Regions from separate parts of the Streptomyces sp. URMC 126 genome, predicted to be linked through region 2. Evidence: riboswitches for the same ligand, from Rfam matches in the RefSeq annotation. Region 2 holds a riboswitch; the other holds the start of a gene.
What was found. A riboswitch is a leader RNA that binds a small molecule or an ion and turns the genes downstream of it on or off. The one in region 2 is predicted to bind cobalamin.
Positions count from the first base shown of each region.

Region 1: it holds a riboswitch for cobalamin, as region 2 does, so the genes downstream of both, ACSNOK_RS28910 (HoxN/HupN/NixA family nickel/cobalt transporter) here and ACSNOK_RS24115 (FecCD family ABC transporter permease) in region 2, are expected to answer to the same signal.

Region 1 covers NZ_JBPQTX010000353.1:302-6,524, forward strand. The annotation lists gene ACSNOK_RS28895 (ArsR/SmtB family transcription factor) at 1-865, opposite strand, end outside; gene ACSNOK_RS28900 (alpha/beta hydrolase family protein) at 1,000-2,268, shown strand; gene ACSNOK_RS28905 (class I SAM-dependent methyltransferase) at 2,346-3,164, opposite strand; gene ACSNOK_RS28910 (HoxN/HupN/NixA family nickel/cobalt transporter) at 3,286-4,404, opposite strand; cobalamin riboswitch at 4,438-4,664, opposite strand; gene ACSNOK_RS28915 (APC family permease) at 4,973-6,223, shown strand, end outside.
Region 2 covers NZ_JBPQTX010000232.1:743-10,729, forward strand. The annotation lists partial or broken gene ACSNOK_RS24080 (hypothetical protein) at 1-185, shown strand, start outside; gene ACSNOK_RS24085 (LmeA family phospholipid-binding protein) at 358-1,062, shown strand; gene ACSNOK_RS24090 (sulfurtransferase) at 1,521-2,363, shown strand; gene ACSNOK_RS24095 (DUF1416 domain-containing protein) at 2,402-2,689, shown strand; gene ACSNOK_RS24100 (DUF3099 domain-containing protein) at 2,890-3,168, shown strand; gene ACSNOK_RS24105 (DsrE family protein) at 3,223-3,588, opposite strand; gene ACSNOK_RS24110 (FABP family protein) at 3,866-4,471, shown strand; cobalamin riboswitch at 4,465-4,603, shown strand; gene ACSNOK_RS24115 (FecCD family ABC transporter permease) at 4,703-5,785, shown strand; gene ACSNOK_RS24120 (ABC transporter ATP-binding protein) at 5,785-6,555, shown strand; gene ACSNOK_RS24125 (ABC transporter substrate-binding protein) at 6,579-7,601, shown strand; gene ACSNOK_RS24130 (Fur family transcriptional regulator) at 7,733-8,185, shown strand; gene ygfZ (CAF17-like 4Fe-4S cluster assembly/insertion protein YgfZ) at 8,238-9,218, shown strand; gene dtd (D-aminoacyl-tRNA deacylase) at 9,365-9,790, opposite strand; gene ACSNOK_RS24145 (RsiG family protein) at 9,938-9,987, shown strand, end outside.

The DNA.
Region 1 (6,223 bases), on a different contig from region 2:
CGCGTAGGGCGGTGGCGTGGGCGGAGGCGGTGGCGTTGCTGACGCCCAGCCGGCGGGCGAGGCCGGTGGTGGTGTGTTCGTGGGCCAGCAGGAGCAGGACGTCCAGGCGGGTCCGGCCCAGCACGGCGGAGAGCGGCTCGGCCGGGCCCTCGGCCCCGGCCGGGTCGAGGGGCAGGCCGGGACCGGCCGGGTAGGTGATGCCGAGCGGGCCGTGGGGGAGGTCGGCGACGAGCGGGTGGCCCGTCCAGTGGAAGGTGGGCAGGAGCAGCAGACCGCGCCCGGCCGGGCGGAGGTCCCGGTCGGTGGAAGCCGGCAGCTCCCAGACCGTGCCGCGCAGCCGGCCGCCGGGGACGAGGGCCGCGAGCGCCGCGCCGGTGCCGTGTTCGGCGGCGGTGACCGCGTGGCGGGTGAACTCGGCCCGGTGCAGGTCCTGGACCAGGGGCCAGACCGGGGCGAGGACGGTGTCGAACGCCGCCCGCTGGGCTCGGCGCAGAAGCCGCCAGGCGGCGGGGTCGTCCTCGTGCAGCCGGTGGACCCAGGGGGCCGGCGGCCGTCCGCCGTGGACGCGTTCCAGCTCCGGGCGGACGAGACTTGGGGCGGCCCGGACGGCGTCCAGCCCGTCCGCGAGGGTGTCGTGGAAGACGTCGAGGAAGCGGGGCGCCACCCCGAGGGGGACGAGGTCCGCGAGCGGTTCCGCCGCGGGCGGCAGGGCGCGGAGCAGCCGGTTCCGCCACCGGCCGAACAGCAGCGCGTCGCGGGGGTGGACGAGCATGCTCAGGGCCGCGTTGAGCTCCTGGAGCGGCGCCGGCCGGGGCGCGAACCGCACCCGGGCGAGGTCGTCCGCCGTCAAGTGGACGCGGAGCACCGCGTTCCCCCTCCCCCCACGCCAGCCTTTCGGTCTCGGCCTGAACGTTCGTCCGGACCGCCCGTCGACGGCGAGCATGCCTGCCGTGCCCCTCATCCGTACACGCGGGGGCCGTTCGACGAAGGGAACGCATCATGCCGTATACGAGCCGGGCCGTGGGCAGACGGTCCGTCATCGCCTCCGCCACGTCGGCGGGTCTGCTGCTCGCCGTGGGCGCGGCCGCACCGGCGCGGGCCGCCGGGGGCCGGCCGCTCGTCCCGGTGCTGCCGGCTCCGACCGGTCCGCACCGGGTCGGGGCGACCGTGCTGTACCTGGTCGACCGGTCCCGGCCCGACCCGCTGACACCGGCCGTCCCGGTCCGGGAGGTGATGGTCACGGTGTTCTACCCGGCCGGGCCGGTCCGGGGCCTCCCCCGGGCGCGGCATATGACGCCCGGCGCGGTCGTGCTCTTCCGGGAGATCGACGTCCGGGTGCACCGCCTGCCGGAGGCGGGTGTCGACTGGGCGGCCACGCGCGGCCACGCGTACGTCGACGCGCCCGCGCTCGCCGGGCGCCGGCCGGTGTTGCTGTACAGCCCAGGCGGCGGCGACCCGCGCACCATGGGCACCGGGCTCGCGGAGGATCTGGCGAGCCACGGGTACGTGGTGGCCGCCGTCGATCATCCGGGGGACGCCGGCGAGGTGGAGTTCCCGGTCGGGATGCCCGGACGGGAGCGGGTGCGGCCGACGGTCCTCACCGGGGAGCCGGGGCCGGACCTCTTCTCCGTCCTGGTCGAGACCCGGATCGCGGACCTCCGGTTCGTTCTGGACCGGCTGGCGGACCCGGCCACCGGCCGGTCGCTGCCCCCGGGGCTCGGCGCGGCCCTGGACCCGGGGCAAGTGGGCGTCTACGGGCACTCTCTCGGCGGGACGGCGGTGACCGAGGCGATGCGCCGGGACCGGCGGATCCGCGCGGCGGCGAACCTGGAGGGGTACCTCGACCACCCGCCGGGCGCCGACGGCCGTCCCGGGGAGCTGTTCCCGGTGGCGCGGGAGGGGGTGGACCGGCCGCTGCTGCTGGCCGGGACGGACGGGTTCCACAACGAGCGGTTCGAGCGGTCGTGGCCGGCCGTGACGGCACGCTCCGGCGGGCGGGTCGTGCGTCGTCGGCTGTCCCGTGCGGGGCACTGGGTGTTCACGGATTACGCGGCGTTGGCGCCGCGGTTCCAGGCGGAGGGGTTGATGTCGGCTCGGGATCGTGACGCGCTCGTCGGGCCGGGTGGGGCGGGGTGGTCGGTTCCCGTGGTGCGGGGGCTGGTGCGTTCGTTCTTCCACCGGGCCGGCGGGCTCGCCCCGGCCCCTCTCCCGGAGGGGGCACCCCCGTTTCACCGTTTCTCGCCGGGGCCGCGCCCCGGCACCCCCTGAGACCGCGCCGCCGCGCGCCGTCGGAACACGGCGGAACGGGGGTGCCCCCTCCGGGAGAGGGCCAGGGGCGTTCCCCCTCAGAACTCGAACCGCGCCAGCCGGAACACGTCCCGCAACCCGGGCACGCGGCTCGTCAGACCCGCCTCCGCGCGGGCCAGCGGCCCGATGTGGCGGACGTCGGGCAGGTCGCAGCCGCGGACGACGTCGAGACAGGTCAGCCCCGGGTGCAGGCGTTCCAGCGCGTGGAGGTCGTCGATGCCCCAGCGCACCGTCGCGCCGGTCCTGCGGAAGAGGGGCACCAGCCGTTGCAGACGGACGCCCAGGCCGCTGAGGCAGTCGAACAGGATCTGTCCGCGCGGGAAATGGCCGGCGATCCGCCGGATCAGCTGCTCCCCCTCGGCCGGCCGCAGGTACGGGGCGAGTCCTTCGAAGACGGCCACCACGGGCCGGTCGGCGGGCAGTTCCTCCAGCCAGCCGCCGGCGGTCACGGAGGTCGCGAGGGTGCGGTAGTCGCCGCCGGGCGACGGGAGGACACGGTTCCGGAGGGCGACGACCTCGGGGAGGTCGACGTCGATCCACCGGGTCTCCGGGAACCGGGCGAGGCGGTGCGCCCGGGTGTCGAGCCCGCAGGCCAGGTGGAGGACGGTGGCGCGGGGGCGACGGGCCAGGTAGGCGGCCGTCCAGTCGTCCAGGCAGCGGGCGCGCAGGGCGACGCCCGCCACGTTCACGGACGTCATGCCGGTCCTGCCGAAGTCGTAGTCGAGGCGTCGGACGGTCTGGAGGGCCGTGCGGTCGCGCAGGAGGGAGCGTCGGGAGCGGCTGTCGAGGGCGCGGGCGTGGAGGGTGGCGAGGAGGGTCTCCGGGACACCGGTGAGGGTGATCTTCTCGCGGTCCATGGGGCTCCTGACCGAAGGCGGATGCACTCCCCTTCACGGTAGACCCGCGGGGCGCCGCCCGTCCCGGTGTCGGCCCAAGCCGTGGGGGGACGGGCGGTGTCCGCGGACCGTCGGGGTCCGGTCAGCCCTCCGTCGCCGGGGCCGACGCGCCGCGCGCCGCCCAGCGCTGCTCGACCTTGGCGAAGCGCCAGTAGGCGAGGGCGGCGGCCCAGACCACCACGAACAGGCCGACGATGACGAAGCCGACGTTGTCGAGGTTCAGTCCGGCGATCCAGCCGGTGACCGCGTCGTCCAGCTCCAGCTTCTCGTGCAGCACGCCGACCAGTTCGATGGTGCCGATGAGGAAGGCGACGGCGATCGACAGGCCGGTGATGGTGAGGTTGTAGTAGACCTTGCGCACCGGGTTGGAGAACGCCCACTGGTAGGCGAAGTTCATGAACGTGCCGTCGAGGGTGTCGAAGAGGCTCATGCCGGCGGCGAACAGCAGCGGCAGGCAGAGGATCGCGTACCAGGGCAGTCCGGCGGCGGCGCCGCTGCCGGCCATGACCATCAGGGTGACCTCGGTGGCGGTGTCGAAGCCCAGGCCGAAGAGGAAGCCCAGCGGGTACATCTGGCCGGGGCGGCTGATCGAGCGGGTGAAGCGGCCGAGGATCCGGTTCATGAAGCCGCGCGAGTCGAGGTGCTGCTCCAGCTCGGCCTCGTCGTAGCGGCCCTCGCGCATCGAGCGGAAGATGCGCAGGATGCCCGCGAGGGCGACGAGGTTGAGGGCGGCGATGAGGTAGAGGAAGCCGCCCGAGACGGTGGTGCCGACGATGCCGAGCGTCTGGTGGGCGGACGAGTCCTCGTCCATCAGCGTGCTCGCCATATGCGTGCCGCCGGCGACCAGGGCGGCCATGGCGATGACGACGCTGGAGTGGCCGAGGGCGAACCAGAAGCCGACGGAGACCGGGCGCTTGCCGTCGGCCATCAGCTTGCGGGTGGTGTTGTCGATGGCGGCGATGTGGTCGGCGTCGAAGGCGTGCCGCATGCCGAGGGTGTAGGCGGTGACGCCGAGGCCGACGCCGTAGACCTTGGAGCCCACTTCGTAGTGGCTCGGGACGACCAGCAGGAAGAGCACGCCGAAGGCGACGACGTGCAGGGCGGCTATGACGGCGAGCAGGCCGGCGGTCCGCACCGTGTCCTGGCGGCGCCAGCGGAAGGCGGCGGACGGCCCGGCGGGCGCGTCGGTGGGCAGGGTCATCTTGGGGTTCACGCTCCAGCACCTCGTGGATCGGTTCACTGAGATGCCGTGGCCGGTCTCCTGGCTGACGGGTTCGTTCGCGCCCGCCCCCGCCTTCCCGGCAGCCGGCTGCGGCCAGTGGCTCCACGCGCCCGGCGGGCCGCGTGGAACGGGACGGTCACTCCCCGATCACAGTGGCGAGGGCCGCTCCGGAATCGGACTCCTCCCGGGGGGAGGGTCCTGCACCGGTCTTCCCGAACACCACGGCCGGGTCACTGTAACGCCCCTGCCAGTGCGGATACACCGAGAGTGGCGATTGTCATGTCCTGCCTCAGGGGGCGCTCCGGTCGCGCTACCGGCTTCCGTTCCACCGTGCGCTCCGGCCGCGTGCGCCCCGGGTCTTGACGCGGTGCGGAGCGCCCGGCCAGAGTCACCCATCACCCCGTCCGGCTCATGGTCCCCAACTCCCGTGCGCTGTTCGGGCGATGCCCGTGTCACGGTCCGTGCCGGCCTCGTGCGGGGTGATGGACGCGCCGGGCGGGCCGGTGCTACGAGTGCGGGTAACGCGCCAACGGGAAGGGCGGTCGCCATGGGAGTGAAAGCCGACGCACCGGACGGCCGGGACGGATTCGTCCGCCGCGTCGGGCCGTTCCAGGCCACCGCCATCAACATGAGCCAGATGTGCGGGATCGGCCCGTTCGTCACGATTCCGCTCATGGTCGCGGCCTTCGGCGGCCCGCAGGCCGTCATCGGCTTCCTGGCGGGGGCGCTGCTCGCCCTCGCGGACGGTCTGGTCTGGGCCGAGCTGGGCGCGTCCCTGCCGGGGGCGGGCGGCAGTTACGTCTACCTGCGGCAGGCGTTCCAGTACCGGACGGGCCGGCTGATGCCGTTCCTGTTCGTCTGGACGGCCATGCTCTACGTGCCGCTGGCCATGGCGAGCGGCGTGATGGGCTTCGTCCAGTACCTGGGCTACCTGTGGCCGGGCATGACCCCGACGCAGGGCGACCTGACCGGGCTGGCGCTCATCGTGGTGGTCGTGGCGCTGCTGTGGGGTCGGGTGGAGAACATGGCCCGGATCACGGCGGTCCTCTGGTGCGTGATGATCGCGGCGGTGGTGCTGGTGATCACCGCCGCGTTCACCCACTTCAGCGCGGACCGGGCGTTCACCTACCCGTCCCACGCCTTCGAGCTGACGAGCCATCACTTCTGGATCGGCTTCGCGGCGGGGCTGACCATCGGCATCTACGACTACGGCGGTTACTGGACGACCGCCTACATGGGCGCCGAGATCAAGGACCCGGGGCGCACCATTCCGCGCTCCATCATCTTCTCCATCCTCGGCATCATGGGCATCTATCTGCTGCTCCAGATCGGCACCCTGGGCGTCGTGGACTGGCGGGACATGCTCGACGCGGACAACGTCGCCTCGTCGTCCGTGGCCTCCGCCGTGCTGGAACGCACCTGGGGGCGGGGGGCCGCCGACGCCGTCACGGTGCTGGTGCTGATCACCGCCGTGGCATCGGTCTTCACCGGCCTCCTGGGCGCCTCCCGCATCCCCTACAACGCGGCGCGGGAGAAGGTGTTCTTCCGCGCCTTCGGCACCCTGCACCCGCGCCACCGCTTCCCCGTCCTCGGCCTGCTGAGCATGGGGGCGATCGGCTGCGTCGGCTTCCTGATCGGCCGTCACACCGACCTGGCCACCCTGATCCAGCTGCTGACCACGGTGATGGTGCTCGTCCAGGCGCTGGGGCAGATCGCGGCCGTCACCGTGCTGCGCCGCCGCCAGCCGACGCTGCCGCGCCCGTACCGGATGTGGCTCTACCCGCTGCCGAGCCTGGTG
Region 2 (9,987 bases):
AGCTGACCCACACCGGAGGTTCGGCGGCCCTGCTGGGTCTGGCCGCGGGCGTCTGCGCGCTGGTCGGCCTGCGGGTGGCGAGCTACGACTACCCGTCGCGCTTCGTGCACATGACCGCGGGCGTCGCGCTGCCGCTGGCGCTCGCCGCCCCGGCGGTCTACGTGGTGGGGCGGGCGCTCTTCTGACGCCGTACGGCGACAGGCGGGCCGTGTGCCCCGTCACGTGGGCCGTCCCCGGGAAACCGGGGGCGGCCCTTCGCCGTCTTCATGGTCGTCGGGACCACGTGACCCCGGCGACCGGCTGGGTAGGCTCGCCGGAACGGCAAGGCCCGAACCGACCCTGGGAGAACGTCACCCGATGCGCGCCATACGCACCCTGCTGATCGTCGTCGTGATCCTGGGCGGCCTCTTCGTCGCCGCCGACCGTGTGGCGGTCTGGTACGTGGAGGACGAGGCGGCGGACAAGATACGGAGCAGCCAGAACATGTCGGGCAAGCCCGACGTCTCCATCAAGGGCTTCCCGTTCCTGACCCAGGTCGCGGACTCCAAGCTGGACGAGGTCGAGGTCTCGCTCGACGGCGGCGTGACGGCCGGCACGGGCGACAAGTCGATCCGGGTGAGCGACTTCGACGCGACCCTGCACGGCGTGCGCATTGACAGCAGTTTCAGCTCCGCCGTCGCCGACCGGGCCTCCGGCACCGCCCACATCTCGTACGAGGACCTGAGCCGCATCGCCGGTCAGGGGATCACCGTCGGCTACGGCGGCAAGGACGCGTCCGGCACCAGCCGGGTGAAGGTGACCGGAAGCATCCCGCTGCCGATGGGCGTGGTGAAGCGGAGCGTGGTCTCGACGGTGAGCCTGGTCGGCGACACGCGGGTGCGGGTGCACGCGGAGAAGGTGCCGTCGGATCTGCCGGGGCTGGAGGGGCTGATCCGCAAGAAGACGGACTTCGAGCGGGAGATCACCGGGCTGCCCCGGGGCATCAAGCTGGAGAAGGTCGAGACGAACGAGAAGGGCGTGGAGATCACGCTCGGGGGGACGGGCGTGCGGCTGGCGGGGTGAGGCGCGCCCCGCACCGTCCCCAAGGCGGTACGGCAGGTACGGCCCGCCCGTCGCGGCGCCTAGGGACTGCCCGCCTTCGCCGACTCCCGGGGCAAACCCCCGGACCCCCCGAAAACCGCGCTCCGCGCGCTTGTCCTCAAACGCCGGACGGGCCGGAAAAACAGCTGGTCCGGCACTTGCCTGCCCACATGGTGAGACTATTCGTCTCATATACCGACACGTCGGTGACACCCCTCCCCCGCCCTCCCTACGATCGCACCATGAGGCGACAGGCGGATCTCACCAAGCGGCGGGCAGTCGACCTGTGCCGCGTGGCCGCCATGCTGTGTCGCCGTGCCTGACAGGGGCTCCGTCCCCTCCTCGGCCGGCAGCTCCGGCCCCCCTCCCGCATCACCGCCATGCGCCGGCGCCCGGCGCGCCCTTGGCGTACCTCAGCAACTGCCCCGGAGGAGAACAGCATGAGCCGCAGTGACGTCCTGGTGGACGCCGACTGGGTCCAGGCCCGCATCGACGCAGGCGACCCCAAGACCGTCATCGTCGAGGTCGACGAGGACACCTCGGCCTACGACAAGAACCACATCAAGTCCGCCATCCGGATCGACTGGCGGACGGACCTCCAGGACCCCGTCCGCCGCGACTTCGTCGACCAGGCGGGTTTCGAGAAGCTGCTGTCCGAGAAGGGCATCGCCAACGACGACACGGTCGTCCTCTACGGCGGCAACAACAACTGGTTCGCCGCCTACGCCTACTGGTACTTCAAGCTCTACGGCCACGAGGACGTCCGCCTCCTCGACGGCGGCCGCAAGAAGTGGGAGCTGGACTCGCGCGACCTGGTCGCCGAGGTCCCGCGGCGCCCGCGCACCGAGTACAAGGCCAAGCCGCAGGACACCTCGATCCGCGCCTTCCGGGACGACGTGGTGGCCGCGATCGGCAGCCTGAACCTGGTCGACGTCCGGTCGCCCGACGAGTTCAGCGGCAAGCTGCTCGCCCCCGCCCACCTCCCGCAGGAGCAGTCGCAGCGGCCCGGCCACGTCCCGTCGGCGCGCAACATCCCCTGGTCCAAGGCGGCCAACGACGACGGCACGTTCAAGTCGGACGACGAACTCCGCGCCGTCTACGAGGGCGCGGGCGTGGACCTGACGAAGGACACCATCGCGTACTGCCGGATCGGCGAGCGGTCGGCGCACACCTGGTTCGTCCTGCACGAGCTGCTCGGGCAGACCAACGTCCGCAACTACGACGGCTCCTGGACCGAGTACGGCTCCCTCGTCGGCGTGCCGATCGAGCTCGGCGCCAACTGACCGTCCGACGACAGCACGAACGAGGAAAGGTACGCAGCATGTGTGGAGCCAAGGCCGGCGGCCCCGACGCCTCGACGGCCAAGCAGGGCGAGACCACCATCCAGGGTTCCGTGACCCGTGACGGGGTGCCCGTCGCCGGTTACGTGCGCCTGCTGGACAGCCGCGGCGAGTTCACCGCGGAGGTCCCCACCTCCGCGACCGGGCAGTTCCGCTTCTACGCGGCCGAGGGCACCTGGACGGTGCGCGCGCTCGTCCCGGGCGCGACCGCCGACCGTACGGTCGTCGCCCAGCCGGGCGGGCTGGCGGAGGTGGCGATCGCCGTATAAGGCGGCGTACACCGCATGAGGCGGCACACGTCTTGAAGGACGCCGCCCACTGAGCACGGCGCCTCGCGCGCCGGACCGGCCGGAGGGCCGCACCCCGGGGTTTGGACGCCCTGATGGCGGGGTGCGGCCCTCCGGCGCGCCCTCCGCGGCGCGCCACGGGCGCGCTGTACGGCGACCGGGCCCCGCCGTACCGTTGAAGCATGTACGCGCGGCGGCGTCACCTGTACTTCGCCATGATGGGCACGTGCGTCGGGATGTTCGTCCTGGCCTGGGCCGTCGTCCGGCTGTGGTCCGTGCCCGCCGCCATCGGCATGTGCCTGTTCGCGATGGTGATCCCCCCGGTGGCGGCCATCGTGGCCAACCGCCGGGGTCCGGACGACCGCTGGTGGGACGAGGAGACGGGCGACCCCGAGTCCGACCGCTGGTGGAACGAGCTGGACGACCGGCGCGGGCGGGACGACCAGCGGGACGGCCCGTAGAGCGATCCCAGAGCGGCCCCAGATCGGTCCTGGAGCGGCCGCTGAGGCGAGCGGTCAGTAGACCAGCGCCTGCACCCCGTCCGCCATGGCCTCGCCGACGAAGACCTGGGCCCCCGCGATGCGCGCGCCCTCGATCAGGTCCTTCTCCTCGATGTCCCGCCGCGCCGCGCACTGCGTACAGACGGTGATCATGCCGCCGCCCGCCCGGATGCCGTCGATCAGCTCCGGCAGCGGCGCCGCGTGCGGCAGTTCGAACTCCGCCGCCCGGCCCGGCAGGGCGAACCAGGACGACTCCCCCGTCAGCCACAGCGAGACCTCGACGCCGCTCGCGACGGCGACGGCCGCCACCGTGAACGCCTGCGAGCACCGCTCGGGCGCGTCCGCGCCCGCCGTCACCTTGATCACGAGCTTCTTCCGCATGGGATCACTCTAGGCCGGACGCCCGTACCGGGGGCCCTCCGCGGCCCGTCCCACCTCACACCGCCGATCCGGAGCGGGCCGACTAGACTCGTCGCAGGTCCGTAACCCCTCACTCCGACCGAGGAGCGCGCTCGTGCTTGAGGCAGTCTTCACCACCCTGCTGGTCCTGGTCGCCGTCGGCGTTCTCGCGTTCGCCGGGCTGACCTGGAAGAAGCTGTACCAGGGCCAGCGCTGACCCCTCCTTGTTCGCCCCCTACAGATCGTCTGAGCTGATCCCATGATCGAGATTCCCTCCGACCTCCACCGGGACCTCGTGCCCCTCGTCTTCCTCCTCGGCAAGTGGGAGGGGGCGGGCGTCGCCGACTTCCCGGGCTCCGAGAAGTGCAACTTCGGGCAGGAAGTCACCTTCACCCACGACGGCCGGGACTTCCTGGAGTACGTCTCGCACAGCTGGGTGCTCGACGCCGAGGGGAACAAGGTCCGCCCGCTGGAGACCGAGAGCGGCTACTGGCGGATCGACAAGGACCGCAAGGTCGAGGTCGTCATGATCCGCGACCAGGGCGTCGTCGAGGTCTGGTACGGCGAGCTCGCCGACAAGAAGCCGCAGATCGACATCGTCACGGACGCGGTCGCACGGACCGCCGCGTCCGGCCCGTACTCGGGCGGCAAGCGCCTCTACGGGTACGTCAAGGGCGACCTGATGTGGGTCGGCGAGAAGGCCACCCCCGAGGTGCCGCTGCGGCCGTACATGTCCGCGCAGCTGAAGAAGACCGCCGACGTGGCCGCTCTGGAGGAGTGGGCGCGGAACCTGCCGGACGACCTGCCGGACGGCGTCTCCTTCTTCCGCCCGGACGGCACCCCGTACAACCCCGAGCAGCCGTAACCCCCGGCTGTCGTACAAGTCGCACGAAGCGCCCCGCGGGGGAAGTCCGGTCGAAATCCGGCGCTGACCCGCAACGGTAGGCGGAACACCCGTTCCGCGAGCCCGATCACCCGCGGCGGCGTCAGCTCCTGACAACTCGCCGTGGACTGCGAGGGGAGGCCCCCCGCAGCGCGGCGGGGCTCCTTACGGGCACGCGTGCCCGGGCCCACGGCCCGAGCCGAAGGCGTCCCCTTGGCCGTCACCGCCCAGGCCCCACCCGGCACCACCGCACCGGCACGGCGGATCCCGCTGCCACCCCTGCTCGCCGGGCTGACCGTGGCCCTCCTCGGCTCCCTCCTCTGCTGCGTCGCCCTGGGCTCCTCCGGCATCGGCTGGGGGCGCGTGCTGCGCTATCTGGGCGCCGGGCTGACCGGCGGCCGGATCGGGGCGGACGAGATCTCCGCCTACACCATCGTCTGGGAGCTGCGCTTCCCGCGCGCCCTGCTGGCGGCCGTGGTCGGCGCCGGTCTCGCCGCCGTCGGCGTGGCCACCCAGGCGCTGGTCCGCAACGCCCTCGCCGACCCGTTCGTGCTCGGCATCTCCTCCGGCGCCGCCGTCGGCGCCAACGCGGTGCTCCTCTTCGGCGTGCTCGGCTCGCTCGGCGTATGGGCGCTGTCCAGCGCGGCGTTCCTCGCCGCGCTCGCCTCGATGGCCCTGGTCTACGCGGCGGCCCGCAGTACCGGGCACGGGCTGACCCCCCTGCGGCTGGTGCTGGTGGGGACCGCGATGTACTACGGCTTCTCCGCGATCACCACTCTGATGGTCTTCAGCGCGGACCGGGGCGACGCCGCCCGCTCGGCGATGATGTGGCTGCTCGGCAGCCTCGGCGGGGCGAGCTGGCAGTCCGTGCCGATCGCCGCCGGTGCCGTGCTGCTGGGCCTGGGCTACCTGCTGTGGTCGGCGCGCGGCCTGAACGTCCTGGCCATGGGCGACGAGACGTCGTCCGCGCTCGGCGTCGACCCCGAGCGGCGGCGCCGGGTGCTGTTCGTCGTGGTGGCGGCCGTCACCGGTGCCGTCGTCGCCGTCAGCGGCGCCATCGGCTTCGTCGGGCTGATGGTCCCGCACGCCACCCGGATGCTGGTCGGCGCCGACCACCGCCGCGTCCTCGCCGTCGCGCCGCTGCTGGGCGCCGTGCTGCTGGTGTGGGTGGACGTCGTCTCGCGGCTGCTGCTCGCGCCCGTCGAACTGCCCGTCGGCGTGATCACCGCGCTGATCGGCGTGCCCTGCTTCATCCTGCTGATGCGCCGGCGCGGCTACACCTTCGGAGGGGCCTGATGCGGGTCGACATCGAGGACCTGTCGGTCGAGGTGGCCGGCGCCCGGCTGGTCCGGGACGTGGAACTGCGGGCCGAGAGCGGCCAGTTCGTCGGCGTCGTCGGCCCCAACGGCAGCGGGAAGTCGACGCTGCTGCGGTGCGTGTACCGGGCGCTGCGGCCGACGTACGGCCGGGTGCTGCTGGACGGCGACGACCTGCACGGGCTCACCGCCCGCGAGGGCGCCCGGCGGCTGGCGGCGCTGCCGCAGGAGTCGGGCGGCGAGTTCGACTTCACGGTCGCCGAAGTCGTCGCGATGGGCCGTATGCCGCACCAGCGGGCGGCCGGCCGCACCTCCCGCGAGGACACCGACGTCTGCGCGGCGGCCCTGGAGCGGGTCGGCGCCGGGCACCTCGCGGAACGCGGCTTCCTGACCCTCTCCGGCGGCGAGAAGCAGCGCGTGCTGATCGCGCGCGCCCTGGCCCAGCAGCCGAGGGTGCTCGTCCTGGACGAGCCGACCAACCACCTGGACATCAGCCAGCAGCTCGAAGTCCTCGCCCTGGTACGGGAGTCCGGTCTCACCGTGCTCGCCGCGCTGCACGACCTCAACCTCGCCGCGACCCACTGCGACGTCCTGTACGTCGTCCACGGCGGCCGGCTCGTCGCCTCCGGACCGCCGGACGAGGTGCTGACCGCCGGTCTCCTCGCCGACGTCTTCGGCGTACGGGCGCACCGGGTGCCCCACCCGGTGTCCGGCGTCCCGCAACTCCTCTTCGACCGCCTGCCCCGGTGACCCCCTTCCCCAGGAGCCCCGTCATGCGCACCGCCCGTGCCCTCGTCTGTCTGGCCACCGCCCTCGCCCTGGCGGGCTGCGGCGCCCAGGTGGACGACGAGAAGTCCGACGACGCGAAGAAGTCCTCGGCGTCCGGCCATTACCCCGTCACCATCGAGAACTGCGGGGTGAAGACGGTGTACGACAAGGCGCCGCGGCGGGTGGTGACCAACGACGTGGGCATCGCGGAGATCATGTTCGCGCTCGGCCTAGAGGACCACATGGCCGGCTACGTGGCACCCGCCTACAAGACGAGCCACTCGGAAGACGTCCCCTGGAAGGACGGCTACGACAAGGTCAAGCGGCTGTCCACGAAGCAGATCAACAAGGAGATGGTCCTCGACGCCAAGGCCGACCTCGTCTTCGCCGGCTGGAACTACGGCTTCGGCGAGGGCGACGGCTTCACGCCCGCCGCGCTGAAGAAGCTGGGCATCGGCTCGTACGTGCTCACCGAGTCCTGCCGGAGCGGCAGCGGCAAGGAGCGGGGCGTGATGCCGCCGCTGGAGGCGCTCTACACCGATCTCACCACCCTGGGGAAGATCTTCGACGTGGAGGACCGGGCGGCGAAGCTCGTCGCCGGGTTCAAGAAGAAGGTCGCCGACGCCCAGGCCACGATCCCCGCCGACGGCAAGCGGCCCAAGGTCTTCCTCTACGACGACGGCCGCGACAAGCCGGTGACGGCGGGCGCCTTCGCCGGGCCGCACGACATCATCACCAAGGCCGGCGGCGACCATGTGATGAGCGACCTGAAGGACACCTGGACGACGGTCGGCTGGGAGACGGTGGTGGACCGGCGGCCCGACGTCATCGTCATCAACAACTACGGCGACGTCGGCGCCGAGGAGAAGCGGAAGTTCCTGCTCTCCTACCCGCCGCTGGCCGACGTCCCGGCCGTGAAGAACAAGCGGATCTTCGTCCTGGACTATGTGGACCTCGTGGAGAGCCCGCGCAACCCGGAGGCGATCGCGGCCCTGGCCCGCTACCTCAAGGAGGTCCGCGAGGGCTGACCCAAGGAGATTCGCGAGAGCTGATCCAAGGGGATCCGCGAAGGTGGTCGGGGGAGCCCCGGGCAGGCGGCCGGGACCCGGGAGCCGCCCGAGGGGGGCCGGGAAGGGCCGGCCCCGCCTAGACTGGAGAGGTGGTGGACACCGACTGGCAGAGCGATCTCCGTAAGCGCGGCTACCGGCTGACGCCGCAGCGCCAGCTGGTGCTGGAGGCGGTCGACCGGCTGGAGCACGCGACGCCGGACGACATCCTCACCGAGGTCCGCAAGACGGCCGGCGGCGTCAACATCTCCACCGTCTACCGGACGCTGGAGCTCCTGGAGGAGCTCGGCCTGGTCAGCCACGCCCACCTCGGCCACGGCGCCCCCACGTACCATCTCGCGGACCGGCACGACCACATACACCTGGTCTGCCGGGACTGCACCGGGGTGATCGAGGCGGACCTGTCGGTGGCCGCCGGCTTCACCGAGAAGCTGCGAGCGGAGTTCGGTTTCGACACCGACATGAAGCATTTCGCGATCTTCGGCCGGTGCGGCTCCTGCTCGTCCGGGAAGGCCGCCGCGGGGAAGACCCCGGCCGGGTCGTAGGCCGGGCCGTACGGGGCATCCGGCCCCGCCGCGCGAGTCGTAGGCTGGGCGCATGCTGCGTCAATCCAAGAGCCCTCTGCTGTCGCTGCCCGGCGCCGTCCCCGCCGAGGGCCCGGACGAAGGCGTCGCCGCGCACTACGGCGACCCGTTCCGCGAGCAGCGCGCGCTCGCCGACGGGTCCGGCTTCGTCGACCTCTCCCACCGCGGCGTGGTCACGGTCTCCGGCGACGACCGGCTCGGCTGGCTGCACCTGCTGCTCACCCAGCACGTCAGCGAGCTGCCGCCCGGGCAGGCCACCGAGGCGCTGGTCCTCACCGCGAACGGCCACATCGAGCACGCCCTCTCCCTCGTCGACGACGGCACGACCGTCTGGGCGCACGTGGAACCCGGCACCCAGGAGGCGCTGATCGCCTACCTGGAGAGCATGAAGTTCTTCTACCGGGTCGAGGTCGCCGACCGCACCGACGAGATCGCCGTCGTCCACCTGCCCGCCGGCTCGATCGCCGAGGTCCCCGACGGCGTCGTCGTCCGCGAGACCCCGCACGGGCGCGACCTGTTCCTGCCGCGCGAGCGGCTGGAGGAGTTCGCGGCCGGCCACGGGCCGGCGGCGGGCGTCCTCGCCCTGGAGGCCCTGCGCGTCGAGGCGCACCGGCCGCGGCTGGGGCTGGAGACGGACCACCGGACGATCCCGCATGAGCTCGGACTCATCGGCACCGCCGTGCATCTCCAGAAGGGGTGCTACCGGGGCCAGGAGACCGTCGCTCGCGTCCAGAACCTGGGCAAGCCGCCGCGTCGGCTCGTCTTCCTCCACCTGGACGGGAGCGAGGTGCACCTGCCGGGGCACGGTGCCCCGGTGCGGCTCGCCTCGGACGGGCCCGACGGGCGGCAGCTCGGGTTCGTGACGACTGCCGTGCGCCATCACGAGCTGGGGCCGATCGCGCTGGCGCTCGTGAAGCGGAATGTTCCCGTGGACGCGGCGCTGATCGTGGGAGAGGGGACGGCGGCGGCGCAGGAGGTCGTGGTCGAGCCGTAGGGGGGGGTGCCCCGGTCCCGCCCTTTCACCGTTTCTCGGGGGGGCGAGCCCCCGCACCCCCTGAAACCGCGCTCCGCGCGGTTGCCCTCAAACGCCGGACAGGCTGAATGGGGCGCCCGGCCCGGCGGGGTCGGGGCCCCTCCCCCTCACACCTCCAACAGCACCGTGAACGGCCCGTCGTTCGTCAACGACACCTTCATGTCGGCTCCGAACACGCCCGTCTCCACCCGGGCCCCCAACTCCCGCAGCCGCGCCACGACCTCGTCCACCAAAGGCTCGGCCACGCGGCCCGGAGCGGCCGCGTTCCACGTGGGCCGCCGCCCCTTGCGCGCGTCACCGTAAAGCGTGAACTGGGAGATCACGAGCAGCGGCGCGCCCACGTCGGAACAGGACTTCTCGTCGGCCAGGATCCGGACGGACCACAGCTTGCGGGCGAGCTGTGCCGCCTTCTCGGGAGTGTCGTCGTGGGTCACTCCGACCAGCACGCACAGCCCCTCGCCGACGATCTCGCCGACCGTCCGGCCGTCCACGACGACGGACGCCCCGTTCACCCTCTGCACCACGGCTCGCATGGCTCCCATGATGCCCGGCCTCCGTTCAGGGCCGTATGGGTGGAGACGGCCTGCGGTCGGGCGGGGCACAGTGGCACGATGCGTGCAGGCGGTGCGATATGCGGGCACAGCGTTCCGTACGCACCCGGCGCGAGGGGACGGAGCCGCATGACCACACCGATCGAGGACCACCTCAAGACGCTCGACAAGACGCCTGA